DNA from 2 places in the Jeotgalibaca dankookensis genome. Region 2 is predicted to be linked to the other one. Evidence: riboswitches for the same ligand, from Rfam matches in the RefSeq annotation. Region 2 holds a riboswitch; the other holds the start of a gene.
What was found. Region 2 has a riboswitch for cobalamin ahead of BW727_RS01785 (BMC domain-containing protein). Riboswitches for the same ligand answer to the same signal wherever they lie in the genome.
Positions count from the first base shown of each region.

Region 1: another riboswitch for cobalamin. It lies ahead of BW727_RS10225 (DUF4430 domain-containing protein); the one in region 2 lies ahead of BW727_RS01785 (BMC domain-containing protein).

Region 1 covers NZ_CP019728.1:2,054,334-2,062,280, reverse strand. The annotation lists gene BW727_RS10235 (coenzyme F420-0:L-glutamate ligase) at 67-1,257, shown strand; gene BW727_RS10230 (ECF transporter S component) at 1,285-1,800, opposite strand; gene BW727_RS10225 (DUF4430 domain-containing protein) at 1,806-2,192, opposite strand; adenosylcobalamin (AdoCbl) riboswitch at 2,253-2,403, opposite strand; gene BW727_RS10220 (histidine phosphatase family protein) at 2,531-3,172, shown strand; gene BW727_RS10215 (DUF6718 family protein) at 3,335-3,601, opposite strand; gene BW727_RS10210 (thioredoxin family protein) at 3,602-3,928, opposite strand; gene BW727_RS10205 (VanZ family protein) at 4,009-4,461, shown strand; gene BW727_RS10200 (S-ribosylhomocysteine lyase) at 4,489-4,950, opposite strand; gene BW727_RS10195 (YjjG family noncanonical pyrimidine nucleotidase) at 5,077-5,760, shown strand; gene BW727_RS10190 (exonuclease domain-containing protein) at 5,778-6,674, shown strand; gene BW727_RS10185 (IS3 family transposase) at 6,871-7,947, shown strand, end outside.
Region 2 covers NZ_CP019728.1:362,120-370,066, forward strand. The annotation lists gene BW727_RS01760 (protoporphyrinogen/coproporphyrinogen oxidase) at 128-1,564, shown strand; gene BW727_RS01765 (MBL fold metallo-hydrolase) at 1,659-2,387, shown strand; gene BW727_RS01770 (lipoate--protein ligase) at 2,409-3,422, shown strand; gene trpS (tryptophan--tRNA ligase) at 3,468-4,451, opposite strand; gene spxA (transcriptional regulator SpxA) at 4,764-5,165, shown strand; adenosylcobalamin (AdoCbl) riboswitch at 5,356-5,511, shown strand; gene BW727_RS01785 (BMC domain-containing protein) at 5,874-6,218, shown strand; gene BW727_RS01790 (EutP/PduV family microcompartment system protein) at 6,238-6,678, shown strand; gene BW727_RS01795 (cob(I)yrinic acid a,c-diamide adenosyltransferase) at 6,678-7,262, shown strand; gene BW727_RS01800 (1-propanol dehydrogenase PduQ) at 7,437-7,947, shown strand, end outside.

The sequences.
Region 1 (7,947 bases), 400 kb from region 2:
TCAAACATTAACGTCTCTATTTGTAGTAAAATAAAGTGTAACTGATTATTTTAAGGAGAGATGCAAGTGGAAAGAGTAGTTGGAACTGTTGTCCGAGGTCTGCGTGGACCAATCATTCATGATGGTAATGATATTGTAAAAATTGTGGTTGATACGGTATTAAACGCAGCCGAAGTTGAAAAATATTCAATTGAAGACCGTGATATTATTTCTATTACTGAGTCAATCGTTGCGCGTGCGCAAGGAAACTATGCAACAGTTGATCAGATTGCAACTGACATCGCATCTAAATTTGGTGACGATACAATTGGTGTTGTTTTCCCAATCTTAAGTCGTAACCGTTTTTCAACATGTTTACGAGGAATCTCAAAAGGAGCTAAGAAAGTTGTTTTAATGTTGAGCTACCCTTCTGATGAGGTTGGTAACCATTTAGTAGAAATTGATGAATTGGATGATAAAGGCGTTAACCCATGGACAGATGTTTTATCTGAACAAGAGTTTCGTAGTCACTTTGGCTATAAAAAGCATACTTTTACAGGAATCGATTACATCGAGCACTATAAATCTATTGTTGAAGAGTACGGCGTAGAATGTGAAGTAATCTTTTCTAATAATGCTAAATCTATTTTAGACTATACAAAAACAGTCTTGAATTGTGATATTCATACGCGCTTTAGAACTAAGAAAATTCTAAAAGCTCACGGTGCGAAAAAAGTATACAGCCTCGATGAAATTTTAACAGAATCTGTTGATGGATCAGGTTTTAATGAAACTTACGGTTTGTTAGGCTCTAACAAAGCCACTGACAACAGTGTGAAACTTTTCCCCCGTAACTCTCAACAGATTGTAGACAATATCCAAAAAGGGATTAAAGAAGCAACTGGTAAAACAATCGAAGTGATGGTTTATGGAGATGGTGCTTTTAAAGACCCAGTAGGGAAAATTTGGGAACTAGCTGACCCAGTTGTTTCACCGGCTTATACACCCGGTTTAGACGGTGTGCCTAGTGAAGTAAAACTGAAATATTTAGCAGATAATAATTTTTCTGACCTTCAAGGGGAAGATTTGCACTCTGCTATTTCTGACTTTATCAAAAATAAAAATGCTGATTTAGTAGGTACAAATGAAACCCAAGGAACAACCCCACGTCAATTAACTGACTTAGTAGGTTCGCTATCCGATTTAACTTCTGGTAGTGGAGACAAAGGAACACCTTTCGTTTATATTCAAGGCTATTTTGATAATTTTACAGAATAAAAAAAGTTGAGGCAGATTCAATCTGCCTCAACTTTTTTCTTTGAATCGATTAAATAAAGGGCGGAGAATGGGTTCTAAAATAAAGTAAAATGCCGCATTACCAAATCCATGAGCCAAATCAAACCACAGACCATACGCATAATAAATCCAAAAATTAGTTAAGCCGTATATTTTATAGGAAAATAATGAAATAATAAAACCGTAAAAAATCCCCGAAAAGAAAGCAAAGAGCACAAATAACGGCTTTGTTTTCTTAAGGTATAGAGGTTTCATTACTAAGCTTGTCAAAAGAACAATTGTTGCAAAACTAATTAATTGTGCAAACGTCCATGGACCTAACCCCAGAAAAATGTTTGATAAAAATAGTGATAAACTTGCTACAATTAAGCCATCAATCAATCCCATATTTAGGGTTAGTATAATGATGATGGCTGTCATCGGTTGCACATTTGGCAAAAATTGAAAAACAATTCTTCCTACGTAAGCCAATGCCGTTAAAATTGCGAGCAGAGCAATATGCTTTGCATCAAACCTTTTACGCACCAAAATTACTCAAGTTCTTCTAAGTTAAAGTCGACAACATCCCCATCAGATAGCTCTAAATCTTGAGCACCTACTGGGGCCATTTCACCATTTAAATCAAACAACCAGTATTTATTAGCATCCTCGTCTTGCTCGTATCCATTTATTGCTGTGATAAATCCATCTTCATCCTCAACATCAAAACTTGCTTCCATTACATCAAACAAGACCGCATCTTCTTCAACATTAGAAGTAATAGAGCCATCTTCAATAGTTTCGCCATCAACTGCTACATTAATCGTAACCTCAATCAAGTCATTTGCTTGATTAATAGATTCCGCAGTTTCAGTTGCTTCTGTACCACAAGCCACCAATGTTGCACTCGCACTCATTAGAAATAACCATTTTTTCATTCTATACACTCCTTTTTTTCATAGGCGGATAAAAAAGCCTATACCCGTTTACACATAGACTAAACAATACTATTTTACCTTGAAATAGTATGCGCGCGTATAAGCATTCTCGAATAAAGCTCTGACTTAAACATCAAAGATGTTCTTACAGTGGCGGGACCGCGTTGGATTCTCACCAACTTACATAGCCGAGATGTCTTTGTATTGGGTTTTAATATGGTTTCATTATAGTAAAAATACTATTGTTTGACAAGTTTCGGTAAGTCACTTATTTTGTAACCTCCCGAATCCTTTGCTATCATCAGTATAATAACTATATTCTTGGAAAGGAGATCCGCATGCAGTTTTTATATTTTGTACGACATAGACAAACTGAATTTAACAAAGCCGACTATGTACAAGGTGGCCAGGTTGACTCTCCCCTATTGGAATCCAGTAAACAAGATGCCAAAAAAACCGGTGTTTATCTAAATCAAATGGGGATTTCACGCATTATTACCAGTCCTCAAGCCCGCGCTTTAGATACAGCCAAACTTATTCTTGAGCAATTTGATTCCAAAGTTCCTTTAGAAAAAGATGCCCGCTTAAAAGAATTTCTCTTTGGTGACTGGGAAGGGAAATACATTCCCGATTTGAAAAAAGAATACCCACAAGCTTTCTATAATTTAAGAAACCGACCCGACCTTTATGATCCTTCCGCATTTGGTGGGGAAACTTATTCGCAACTCATTGATCGCGGTACTCAAACAATTCTTAGTCATGTTGATTCTCACCCAACTGATTCTCTTTTATTTGTTGCTCATAGTATAACTTTAACCAGTAGCATTCTAACTTTGGCAGGCTACCAGGTTAATGATTTACGCTCTAAAACACCTATGGCCAATACAAGTGTCACCAGAATGAAACGGATTGGGAATCATTTTGAAATTGACAGTTGGAACGAGATTGATCATTTGAATGAAGGTAATTTTCATCACTAGAAAGATAAAAACGCGGGCTGATGATGATTTTTCCACTTATTTCATCATTAGAAAAGCATTTTAATCTGCTAATGATGATATTTCCTATTATTTAATCATAAACGCTCTTTTTACCAAAGTTAATGATGAAAAAAGGCCAGGACCAAAGTCCCAGCCTTTTTTTCACTTCTTATTTCGTTGTGTTTTCTCTTTAACAGCTGCTTTGAAAGCAATTTTCGTTGTTTCTACTTGAATAGGTGCATATTCAGGCCAGGCCTCATCTAAAGGAAGTTTGGCTTGGTTACTAGTAATTAAAAATTCAGCATTTCGTTTGAATTCAGCTTCCAATTCGGGAATATAAGTTAGAAAATCAGCGAGGTTTTCTAGAGAGATAACAACACTGCCTTTTTTCTTAAAAGTTTTGGCAAGTAAGTATTTATTTGTCATCATTTAGTAATTCTCCACAATTTGAGCTACTTCGCGTTCGAGTTCTGACATCACGACAAAGCGGGCTTTCCGAAGCATTTCTTTTCCATCTACAAACATTAAGAGAGCTGGGACTGTGAGGACACTAAAAGCGCCTGCTACACTGGGAACTTTATCCGCGTCTACCTCCAACAATTTGACTTGTGGATAGTCTTCTAATAGGTTTTTTACTTGCGGTAAAACCGCGTGGCAAACACCACAATCAACACGGGATACATAAATAAAAGCAAAGTGTTCTGTTTCAACAAAACTTTGAGCTTCTTCAATATTTTGAGCTTGTCTATCTAACATGATTAACTTCCTTTCAATCAACGGTTTTAATTATTGTATCATGATATACTAGTTTTATTCTAAAAAAAGGATTGAAGACAATGAAACAAAGAAATATATGGATTAGCTGGGCGATGGTGGTTATTTGGATGATGCTTATTTTTTCTTTTTCATCACAAGTTGGAAGCACATCAGGAGCTTTAAGTGGTTCTGTCGTTGGTTTTATCGAAGATATTTGGACCAGAACCTTACCTAATTGGCCCCTCAACCTGGATGCTTTGCACCTTTTTATTCGTAAAGCCGCCCACTTTATTGTTTATTTGATTTTAGGTTTCTTAACGACACGCGCGCTTTATACCTCGCATATTCCTTACAAAAAACGTATTTTCTTGGCCTTATTAATTAGTTTTTTATATGCATCCAGTGATGAAATCCACCAATCTTTTGTTCCTAATCGTGGGCCTAGCTTTTGGGACGTCCTGCTTGATACCCTAGGTGCATCAGTTGGTCTTTATTGCTATGAAAAACTATTAAAGCTGCAAACCCCTAAGTAAGGATTTTGCAGCTTTAATAATTATCATTTAAATACCAACTCGTTCAAATGGGTCCCGACTAATTCCTTTTTCAAGGACTTCACGTACGTATTCTTTAGCAGAAAATAAACTGTGATCGCGGTAGTTGCCACATTCCTTGGCAGTTATCGCTGGTACTACTTCAGTTTCCATTACTTGTTTTAAAGTTTTTTCTAAAGCTTGGGCAATCTCTTCTGGTGTAGATTCGCCCCACTTAATGCAATAAAAGCCTGTTCGGCACCCCATTGGTGAAATGTCAATAATACCTGGTAAATGGTCACGCATATTAATTGCCAATAAATGTTCCAGTGTATGAACTGCAGCGGTTGGTAAGGCCCCTTGATTGGGTTGTAAGAAACGTAGGTCAATTTTTTGAATAATCGACTCTTGATTTTTTTCTGTTCCAGCTATCCGCACATAAGGTGCTTGAACAGCGTTATGATCTAATTCAAAACTTTCTACTCTAGCCATTTTTATTATTCCTCCTCATAAATATCTCTCTTATCTTAAAAGAAATCTCTATAAATTGAAAGAGAGTTGTTTGATAAAGTATAATTAAAAAGTAACAACGAACATAAACCCTTTAAGGAGATCCTTATGCCTTATAAAACCTTATTGTTTGATTTAGACGACACCCTTTTTGATTTTAAAGCTGCTGAAAAATATGCTATTTCGTCATTAATGAAAGAACTGGCTGTGACACCAACTGAAGAAAACATTCAAACTTACTCGCAAATCAACCAAAGTTTCTGGAATCGTTTTGAAAAAGGGTTAATTAAAAAAGACGTTTTACTTAAAGAGCGGTTTGAAACATTTTTCCAAAGGCATCAACTCGAAGTCAATGGAAATGAAATGGATATAAAATTTCGCTCCTATCTTGAAAAAAGTCATTTTTTAATTGAGGATAGCACGAACTTACTAGATTCGCTATTTCCTGACTACGATTTATACGCGGTTACAAACGGCGTATCTAAAACTCAGTATAGGCGATTATCTGACTCTGGACTTGACCATTATTTTAAAGATGTTTTTGTTTCTGAAGATACGGGTTTTCAAAAGCCGATGCTTGAATATTTCAACTATGTCTTCAAACGCATCCCAAATTTTAAAGCTCATAACACGTTGATAATTGGCGATTCCTTGACTTCCGATATATTAGGTGGTCAAAATGCTGGGATAGATTCTTGTTGGTTCAACCCCCACCACTTAGCGAAACCTGCTCATATCAAGCCAACCTACCAAATTACTGATTTAAAAGAATTAACAACTATTTTAAACTAAGAAAGAAGGCTTATAAATTGGACTTTGTCGCAATAGACTTCGAAACAGCTAACCATCGTGGCGATAGTGTCTGTTCCATTGGGATGAGTCGTTTTTCAAACGGTCTGGAAGTTGAACGTTATTATCGTCTCATTAACCCTGTTCAACCTTTCCATCCGGGCAATATTCGAATACATGGGATTTATCCACGTGATGTTGTCAATGAAAAACGTTTTGACCAACTTTACCCAGAAATTCGCGCTTTCATTGGAGAGGATTCATTAGTCGCTCACTTTGCTCAATTCGATATGAAGTGTTTGCAAATGACTATTGAAACTTACAACTTACCCAAAATTAAAAATGAATACTTTTGCTCTTGCATTCTAGCAAAAAAAACACTGACGCTTTCGAGTAATAAACTTGTTAATGTCCTTGACTATTATGGCTTAACCATTGAAAACCATCATAATGCTGCAGATGACGCGACTGCCTGTGGTGAAATTACCAGTAAACTACTACAGCCCTATGACTATGACATAAAAGGATTTTTAACAGATTATCATTATCAACTCGGTCAACTTTTCTCGCATCGCTTTGGTCCTGACAAAAATAAGAAGAAACAGGTACCTCAGCCAAACCTACTAGCAATTGAGAGCTTGCAGCCTTCTCATCCTTTTTATCAAAAGCACATCGCTTTTGCCGGACGTATCGCTGGTCTGAATCGGCAGGAAGCAGCCCAAATGCTCACAACTATTGGAAGTTTTTTTGAACCGTCACTGACTTATCAAACCGATTACTTGATTGTATCTAAAAGTGAATGGCAAAAAATGGGCACCAATCTAGAAGGTAAGCTCGTTGAAAAAGCGCGCCAATTACAAGGTCAAGGGCATAGCTTAATTCTTCTTCCAGAAACAGAGTTTTTTACGATTCTTTAAAAACAAAAAGGTTGGGCATGTGTAAACTGGACCCTATAAAGTAGACTCTTTAAAAAAGAGACCCTTTATAGGGTCTTTTTATGTCTTGTACGAGAATTAGTCTCCCTTTCCTGATAAACTGGAGGAAAGGAACGGGAACCGCGACCGCTCCCCCAAGAGAGCCTTACAAAAAATACATTTTTAAGAGGAGGAACCCATGTCAAAACGAACATTCACGGACGAGCAGGTTACAGACCTATCCCACAACCCCTATGTTCAGAACGTCTCCCCCAAAGCCATCACCTACTCGGACGAGTTCAAGGTCCACTTCCTTGCGGAGTGGAAAAAGGGAAAGACTGCCCGACAGATTTTCATGGAGGCGAGTCTCCCAGTGGAGGTCCTAGGCGAGCGGCGAATCCACACCGCTGCCAACCGCTGGAAGAAGGCCTATCAGGAGAGCGGGATCACGGGCGTACGAGATCAGCGCAAGGGCGCATCGGGGCGCCCCCGCCTCACGGAGCTTTCGACCGAAGAGCAGCTCCGCCGGGCCAAGCAGGAGAATGTCCTCCTCAGACAGGAGAATGAGCTGTTAAAAAAAATCGACTTCGCAGAAAGGAGGGGAAATGAGTTAAGCAAGCAGGAGCGGTTCGCCCTCATCCAACAGGTGACGAGTCGCCCCGGCTCGCTCTCCGTCAGGAGAGCTTGTCTGATTCTGGAAGTATCCAATTCCGGCTACTACGCGCATTTCTCCCCCGAGAACCAATGCAAAAGGCAGGAGAAGGAAGAGGAGGACCAGAGGTGGCGCGACCGTGTTCTGGAAGCAATGGCCTATAAACGGGTGGCGAAAGGTTCCCGTGCCATTGTCATGTACTTCCTCAACACGAAGAAAACTGTAGTGAACCGCAAGAAAGTCCAGCGGATCATGCGAAAGTATGGACTCCAGTGTCCTATCCGCCGTGCGAACCCGTACCGAAAAATCGCAAAAGCCACACAAGAACATCGCACCGTTCCGAACCGGCTCCAGCGGCAGTTTGATCAGTCAGCGCCGAAGAAGGTGCTCCTGACTGATATTACCTATCTCCGGGGAAAAGACGGCTTCCTAGGCTACCTCTCTACCATCTTGGATGGCGCCACAAAGGAGGTTTTAGCCTACGCCGTCGCCGACCGAATCACCTTGGACATAGCTCTCGATACGGTGAAAGATCTAGTGGCAAAACATGGAGAGGACCTCCCTGCGCAAGCCCTCCTCCATTCCGACCAAGGGTCGCACTACACTAGCCCCATCTTCCAGAAA
Region 2 (7,947 bases):
TAATTTATAAGCTACCTCTAATTAATAGAGATAGCTTTTTTTATTTGTCATAATTTGTTCACAGTTTTTCTTAACAAGATAGTATATGATTAAGCTGAATAGAAGATCAGTAAAGAAGGTGAGCAATATGGAACGAGCTAGAAATAGAATTGCCGTATTAGGGAGTGGCCTCAGCGGGTTAGTGGCTGCTTATCATATTCAAAAAATTATCGATTCTGAGCAATTACCGTTTGAACTCATCACTTTAGAACAACGTGACCAAGCAGGTGGCACTATTCGCACCATCCAAACAGAAATCGGACCGATCGATGTAGGCGCCAGCACTTTTGATATCCGCCAAGCAGATATTCGCCCCTTTTTAAAGGAGATTGGCCTCGATCAAGAGATTGAATACAGTTTAGACTGGAAATTTGATCGGTTCAACACCCAAGATTTTATAGAAGCCGATAAGGTGAGCTACCGTGGTATTCCTATTCATCTCAATGATTTGTTACAAGAGCGAGAGCTTTCTTTTAGTGATAAGGTTTCTGTTTTAGTAAATCAGACTTTTAATGGTATTAAGCAAAAGTCAACTATAAATATAACGACTTCTATATTTCTAGAAGACCGCTTTTGCAAAGCAGTCAGTACACTAATCGCCTACCCTAATTACCCTGAATATATCTTTGGTTCAATGGAGTTGTGCTCACCTTTCTTTTTTGATCAACATTTAATTCAATTATTTGGAGATAAGAGACGTACCCAGCAGTTAACGAAAATGGAACTAGAAGAACTTATTGATAATGGAAATAAAGAATTTCATCTTATCAATGGCTTGCATACTTTAGTCGACCAATTAGCGGGATATCTCTCAGACAGTATTTTAACCAATAAAAAAGTGACCGCATTGACTCAAATGGACGATGGTTTGTTTTTATTAACAGTTAACCAAAAAGAAAGCATTCGCGCTAATGTTGTTGTTTCCACTCTACCACTTTCCGAGTCTCACCACCTTGTAACCGAAAATAAACAGGCTCTGTTAGATTTCCCCAAACCTAATACCTCATCAATGGCCACTATTCTATTTCAGTTTAAAAAAGGAACGATTAGACGTTACCCAAAAGGAATCGGTTTTGTTGTTCCAAAGCGTAGTGCTTATCATATGACGCGGGCAACGTTTTTAAATAAAAAATGGCCGTCCTTGAAAGACACAGATTCCGATTATCTCTTGGTAGAAATTGGCAGAAGACAAGAAGATGCTATCGTTCAATTACTGGACGAAACTATATTAGAAATTATTCTTACAGAACTTCAGGAAATATTACAGCTTGAAGGCAGTTATCAATCTGCGCAGGTTTTTCGATGGAAGGATGCCGTTCCCCATTTATTAGCAGATGAAAGACAAGAACTTGAAAAATATTCAAAAGAGCATAAGAAACGTATTAACGATTTAGGCTTATTTATAGGAGGAAACGGCTTACATGGGTATGGCTTATCGAATGCGATTCTAGAAGGGCAACGGTTAGCTGACGAAGCGATTGCTTACATGAAAAAAAATACACAGATAGAAGTAGGGCAGGGGTAACCTCTGTCCTTTTTTCGAGCGTTTTAAGGAAATAACAGGTAAAAACGTGCTATACTGAGACTATGACCAGTTACGTTTAAGGAGGAATTTCTTGATGAAACTAACAATCTTAGGTTTTATGGGTGGATACCCAGCAAATGGAGTCGGAACCAGTTCTTATCTGCTTGAGTCAGCTGGCTTTCGTTTGTTAATTGATGCGGGGAGTGGTTCGGTTTTAGCTCTAGAAAAGCATATTGATCCGCTTGATTTAGATGCGGTTATTTTAACCCATTACCATGCCGATCATATCGCAGACGTAGGTGTTTTACAGCATGTTTTTCTATTAAAAAATGCACCTAATGTTAAAGAAGTACCAATTTATGGCCATACAGAATCTATATGGCATACAGTAAGAGAAAGTAAATCATCAAAAGCAATTGATTATTCAGGACAAGAAGCGATTGAGATAGGACCTTTTCATGTTGAGTTTTTAAAAACGATTCATCCTGTTGTTTGTTATGCTCTAGCGATTACGGAACGAGAAACTGAGAAAAAATTTGTATTTTCAGCTGACTCTGGGTATATGGAGCAGTTTATACCTTTTGCTAAAGATGCAGATGTCTTTTTAGCTGATACTAATTTTTTCAAAGAACAACAAAAATCTTCGGTGCATATGACGTCTGAAGAAGTGGGTGAAATTGCTGAAAAAGCTGGTGTTAAAAAATTGATTTTAACGCATCTCCCACCCAATGAAGACTGGCAAAGACTTCTGAGTGAAGCGAAAGAGGCAACACCAAATGTGAAAGTAATGCTAGCTGAAAACGATATGAAAATCATTATTTAATTCGAAGGGAAGAGTGTTCATATGTATTTTGTTGATAATCAAGGCCATTTAGATCCAAGTGTTAATATTGCTTTAGAAACATTTTTATTAAAAGAAAAAAAACTTGATGAGCCAATTCTATATTTTTATATTAATGAACCATCTATTATCATTGGTCGAAATCAGAATACGATTGAAGAAATTAATCAGGAATATGTAGAAGCTCATAATATCCATGTTGTACGTCGCATGTCGGGTGGGGGAGCAGTTTACCATGATCTCGGTAACTTTTCATTCTGTTTTATTACGGATGATGATGGTAATTCATTCCGTGACTTTGCTAAATTTACTGAACCTGTAATTTCTTTCTTACACAGTGTAGGGGTAAAGGATGCTGCATTGAAAGGTCGCAATGACTTAACCATCGGTGATAAGAAGTTTTCTGGCAATGCCATGTATGCAACGAATGGTCGAATGACCGCTCATGGAACAATCTTGCTTGATTCTGATTTAGATGCTATTACAGGAGCTTTAAAACCTCGTAAGGACAAGATTGCCTCAAAGGGAATCAAATCAATTCGTAGTCGTGTTACCAATATAAAACCTTTCTTAGATGAAGAGTATAAAGATTTAACGACTGAAGAGTTCCGTGATTTAATGTTATTATATATCTTTGACGTAGAAAAACGTGAAGACGTGAAAGAATATCATTTGACAGATGCAGATTGGAAACGTGTTTATGAGATACGCGAAGAATATTTCGGCAATTGGGATTGGAATTATGGTAAGTCTCCTAATTATGCAATCGAAACCCGTCGTCGTTTCCCTATCGGCGCCATTGACTTTGCCTTTAATGTAAGTGGTGGAAAAATTACTGAAGCAAAAATATACGGTGATTTCTTTGGGTTAGGAGAAATAAAAGACGTTGAAGAAGCGCTCGTCGGTACAAAATATACGAAAGAAGCACTGATTGAGAAATTTGATAGTCTCGATTTGAAAAAATACTTCGGCAATATTACCAGTGAAGAGTTAGTAACAGCTTTGTTTTCCGAATAATCAAAAAGGACGAGGGATAAATTAAATCCCTCGTCCTTTTTTTAATTAACGATTCAAACCAATAGCATTTTCCATACGCTTTAAAGTTCCGTTAGCATAATCGTTAGCACGTTTAGCGCCTTGATCTAAGATGTAGTCTAACTCTTCTGATGCCATTAATTTATAATAACGTTCTTGAATGGGTTCAAGAACAGCGATAACAGCATCTGCTAGCCTTTCCTTGAAATCACCATAACCACTATCAGCAAATTCTTCTTCGAGCTGTGGGATTGATTTTCCGCTAAAATTCGCGAAAATTGTTAGTAAGTTGGAAATACCTGGTTTATTCTCTTGATCAAATTCAATCACACCACTTGAATCTGTTTTCGCACTTTTAATTTTTTTACGAATCTGTTTAGGTTCATCTAGCATAGAAATAAACCCTTTTTGATTTGTATCTGACTTACTCATTTTTTTAGTTGGATCCTGTAAACTCATAATGCGTCCGCCGGCTTTAGGAATAAGCGGCTCTGGCATAACCAAGTCGGCATGATAGCGATTATTAAACCGCTGCACAAAGTCACGCGTTAGTTCTAAATGTTGTTTTTGATCTTCCCCTACAGGAACCAAATCAGCATCATAAAGAATAATATCTGCTACCATAAGAGGAGGATACGTTAATAAACCGGCAGACACAGCATCTTGCTTTGCAGATTTATCTTTATACTGGGTCATTCGTTCCAGTTCGCCAATATAGGTATTGCATTGTACAATCCAAGCTGCTTGTGCGTGAGCAGGCACTTCTGATTGGACAAAGATTGTTGATTTATTCGGGTCGACTCCGCAAGCAACATAGAGAGCTGCTAAGCCACGCGTACGCATTTTTAACTCTTCTGGATCCTGGGGAACCGTGATAGCGTGCTGATTAACAATACAATAAGTGGCATCATATTCATCTTGCAAAGCTACAAAATTTTTAATTGCACCTATGTAGTTACCAATCGTTAACATACCACTCGGTTGGGCACCCGAAAAAACTTTTTTCTTCAATTAAAATCACACTCCTATTTTCTACCATTCTATTATACCGTATTTTATGCCGACGTAACACCGTAAAAGCTAAATTACAAGTAAAACGCTTTAAATTATAATTATTATAAAGTATACGTATCTTAAATGTATAGGAACATATGTAAACCTTATTAAATAAACGTTCACGAAAAATTTTTGGGAATCGAAATGAACACAATGTGTACAAAAAGTGAAGTTTTTTCAAAAAAAGGTAGATATCTTGAGAGAAGTAATGTATAATGAATAACATAGAACAAGATAATTCACACAAGAGAAAGGGGAGATCCATTAATGGTTACTCTTTATACTTCACCTAGTTGTACTTCTTGCCGTAAAGCACGAGCATGGTTAGAAGAGAATAATATTCCATATACAGAACGTAATATTTTCTCGGAAGCATTATCTGAAATTGAAATTAAGGATATCCTTAAGATGACAGAAGAAGGTACAGAAGAAATTATCTCAACTCGTTCAAAAGCATTCCAAGAAATGAATGTGGACCTTGATGAAATTCCGTTGAACAACTTGTTTAAGCTTATCCAAGACAACCCAGGTTTACTTCGTCGTCCAATTATTCTCGATGAAAAACGCTTGCAAGTGGGCTACAACGAAGACGAAATTCGCCGCTTCTTACCAAGAGAAGTACGTGCAATGGAACTTAAAAAAGCTCAAGCTTTGGCAAACTTTTACTAATCATTACTTCTTAAATACAGAGAATAAGACTTTTGTCTTATTCTCTTTTTTTAAAAAAATATATTAAATTATATGAATGTAGTCCTAGTGTTTTATTAGCTGCAATAAATATTTTATAAAACAAATGTTTTAAAAAAATAGATTTAGCTTGCAAAAGAAAGAATACTAGACTATCATAGAAATTGATAGAAGTACCATTTCAAGACAACTGAGATGAGGAAGTTTGGTTAAATTCCAACACGGTCCCGCCACTGTAATCATATGAAGACATATGGAGTCAGGTCGTTATCTTAGCTTGCTAATCATGCATGCGTATCCTGTTTCGAGGTAAAACAGTATCGTAGTAGTCTATGTAATGGAGCATAGACTTTTTTTGTACCCAAAACAGCTTCATTTTTAGCAAAATGAGGGATTCTATCAAATTTTTTTAGAATTGTTCTTCAAAGGAGAAGAAAAATAGGCAATGAGGCCTATTCAATTCTAATTTTTAAATTTCTATAATCAATAACTATATAGTTTTTATGCTAAAGGGTTGAAAAGCTCTTTAGTATTTTTTTGTAAAAAAATGGTATTAAGTCTATGTCTTACTAGAAAAGTATTAAAACATTTCAGATATAACTTTTTCTCTGACCTTGACTTTTATTTTAATTAGAAATACTATGAACGTGTGTGTTGCACTTTCATTTTGTGAGTGAGGGGTCGAAAAAAATGAAAATCAAAGATAGAAAAATATTCGAATCTGTCCCTGGAAAACAAGTGACTTTAGCCCATATCATTGCAAATCCAGATAAACGAATTTTTGACAAATTAGGCTTGCAAAATGAATATCACCAAGCAATAGGTATTATGACTATTACACCAAGCGAAGTCTCGATTATTGCAGTAGATATTGCCAAAAAAACTGCTGCAATAAAAATTGGTTTTGTCGATCGGTTTAGTGGTTCTGTTTTTATATTGGGTGATATTGCTTCAGTAGAGATGTCTATGCAAGAAGCGATAAATTATCTACAGTACAAAATGGGCTTTAGTATTACAAAAATAACCCGTACTTAAAATTAGAGTAGGTGATCAATTGAAAAAAATTATGTTTATTGGCTCAATTGGCTGTGGGAAAACAACGCTTTGTCAAAGAATTATTGGCGATAAACTCCAGTATAGTAAGACGCAAGCGGTAGAATTTTATCCTAAAATGATTGATACTCCAGGAGAATTTATTCAGCATAGGAGATTCTATAATGCTTTACAAATGATGGCGGTAGAAGCTGAAATGATTGCGTTAGTATCTAATTGTCAAGAAGAGGAACAAATTTTCTCACCAAATTTTGCCCAAAACTTTATGAAACCTTCCATCGGAATTATAACTAAAATAGATTTATGTCAAGATGAAGATCAATTAAAAAATGCCGAGAAAAGGCTGCGGCTCGCGGGAGTAAATAAAATATTTAAAGTTTCTGCGTTTAAAAACTATGGTATGGAAGAATTAAGGGATTATCTAAATAAGGAGGTAAATTAATGCAAATCTATACAAGAACCGGCGATAAGGGGTATACAAGTGTTATCGGAGGAATGAAACTAGCAAAAGATGCAGACCGTGTAAAAGCATACGGAACTGTGGATGAATTGAATAGTATCGTAGGTATTGCAGCGAGCACTGACGGAATATCTTCTGAACTAAAAGAAGAATTAATGACTATTCAGCAATATTTATTCGATTGTGGCAATGACTTAGCTACTCCTCATGGTAAGAATCCTTATCGTGTAGATGAAAATCTAACTCTATGGCTGGAAAGTAGAATTGATGAGTATGCAGGAATACCTCCAACTGTTGAGTCCTTTATTTTACCAGGGGGAACAAAACTAGCTAGCTTGCTTCACTTTGCTCGAACAGTCGCTCGAAGAGCAGAACGAGAAATTGTTAGTTTCCAATGGACAAATGATATGAATAGTGAAGTTATGAGATTTATTAATCGTCTTTCCGATTATTTTTTTGCTGTTGCGAGAGTTGTAAACTCTCAAGACGGAGTAAAAGATGTTTTGTATGAAAGAAGCGGACGTGTTTTCCACACAGAAATTACAAAAGCAGATTTAAAAGATTAATGATGAGAGCGTTTAAAAAAGGTGTTGACAATCTTTAGTTGAAATAGTACATTAAGATGTAGTTAGAGCACAAAGGCGTGCCAATCAAATACGAGCAATGAAGCCGTAAGTAACAAAGTATCTATAACGATACTCTTTTACTTGTGGCTTTTTTTGGAGGAAGGAGGCTAGAAAATGAATAAAATTAGATTTGGAACTACTTTATACACAGGTGAGAATAGTTTGGAACGTCTATCCCAATTTGAAAACGAACGAGTGTTAATTGTGACTGACCAATTTATTGCAAAATCTGAAATTTTAGAGCGAGTTATAAACCATTTTTCGTCCAGTGTGGAAACAATGTTGTTTTCGGAAGTTGTTCCTGATCCGCCAATTGATACAATTGTATTAGGATTAGAAAAAACGAAACATTATCATCCAACGATGCTCCTTGCTCTAGGTGGAGGATCAGCAATTGATGCTGCCAAAGCAATGTTATATTTTGGTCTCCAAAGTAAAATTTTTGAAAAAATGCCTTTTATAGTTATACCAACAACTAGTGGGACAGGTTCAGAAGTCACCAATTTTTCCATCATAACAGACGCAGAGAAATCAGTAAAATATCCTCTAATCAGTGATGATATTTTACCATCAGAAGCTATCTTAGATGTCTCACTAGTGATGGGACTTCCTCCGTTACAAACAG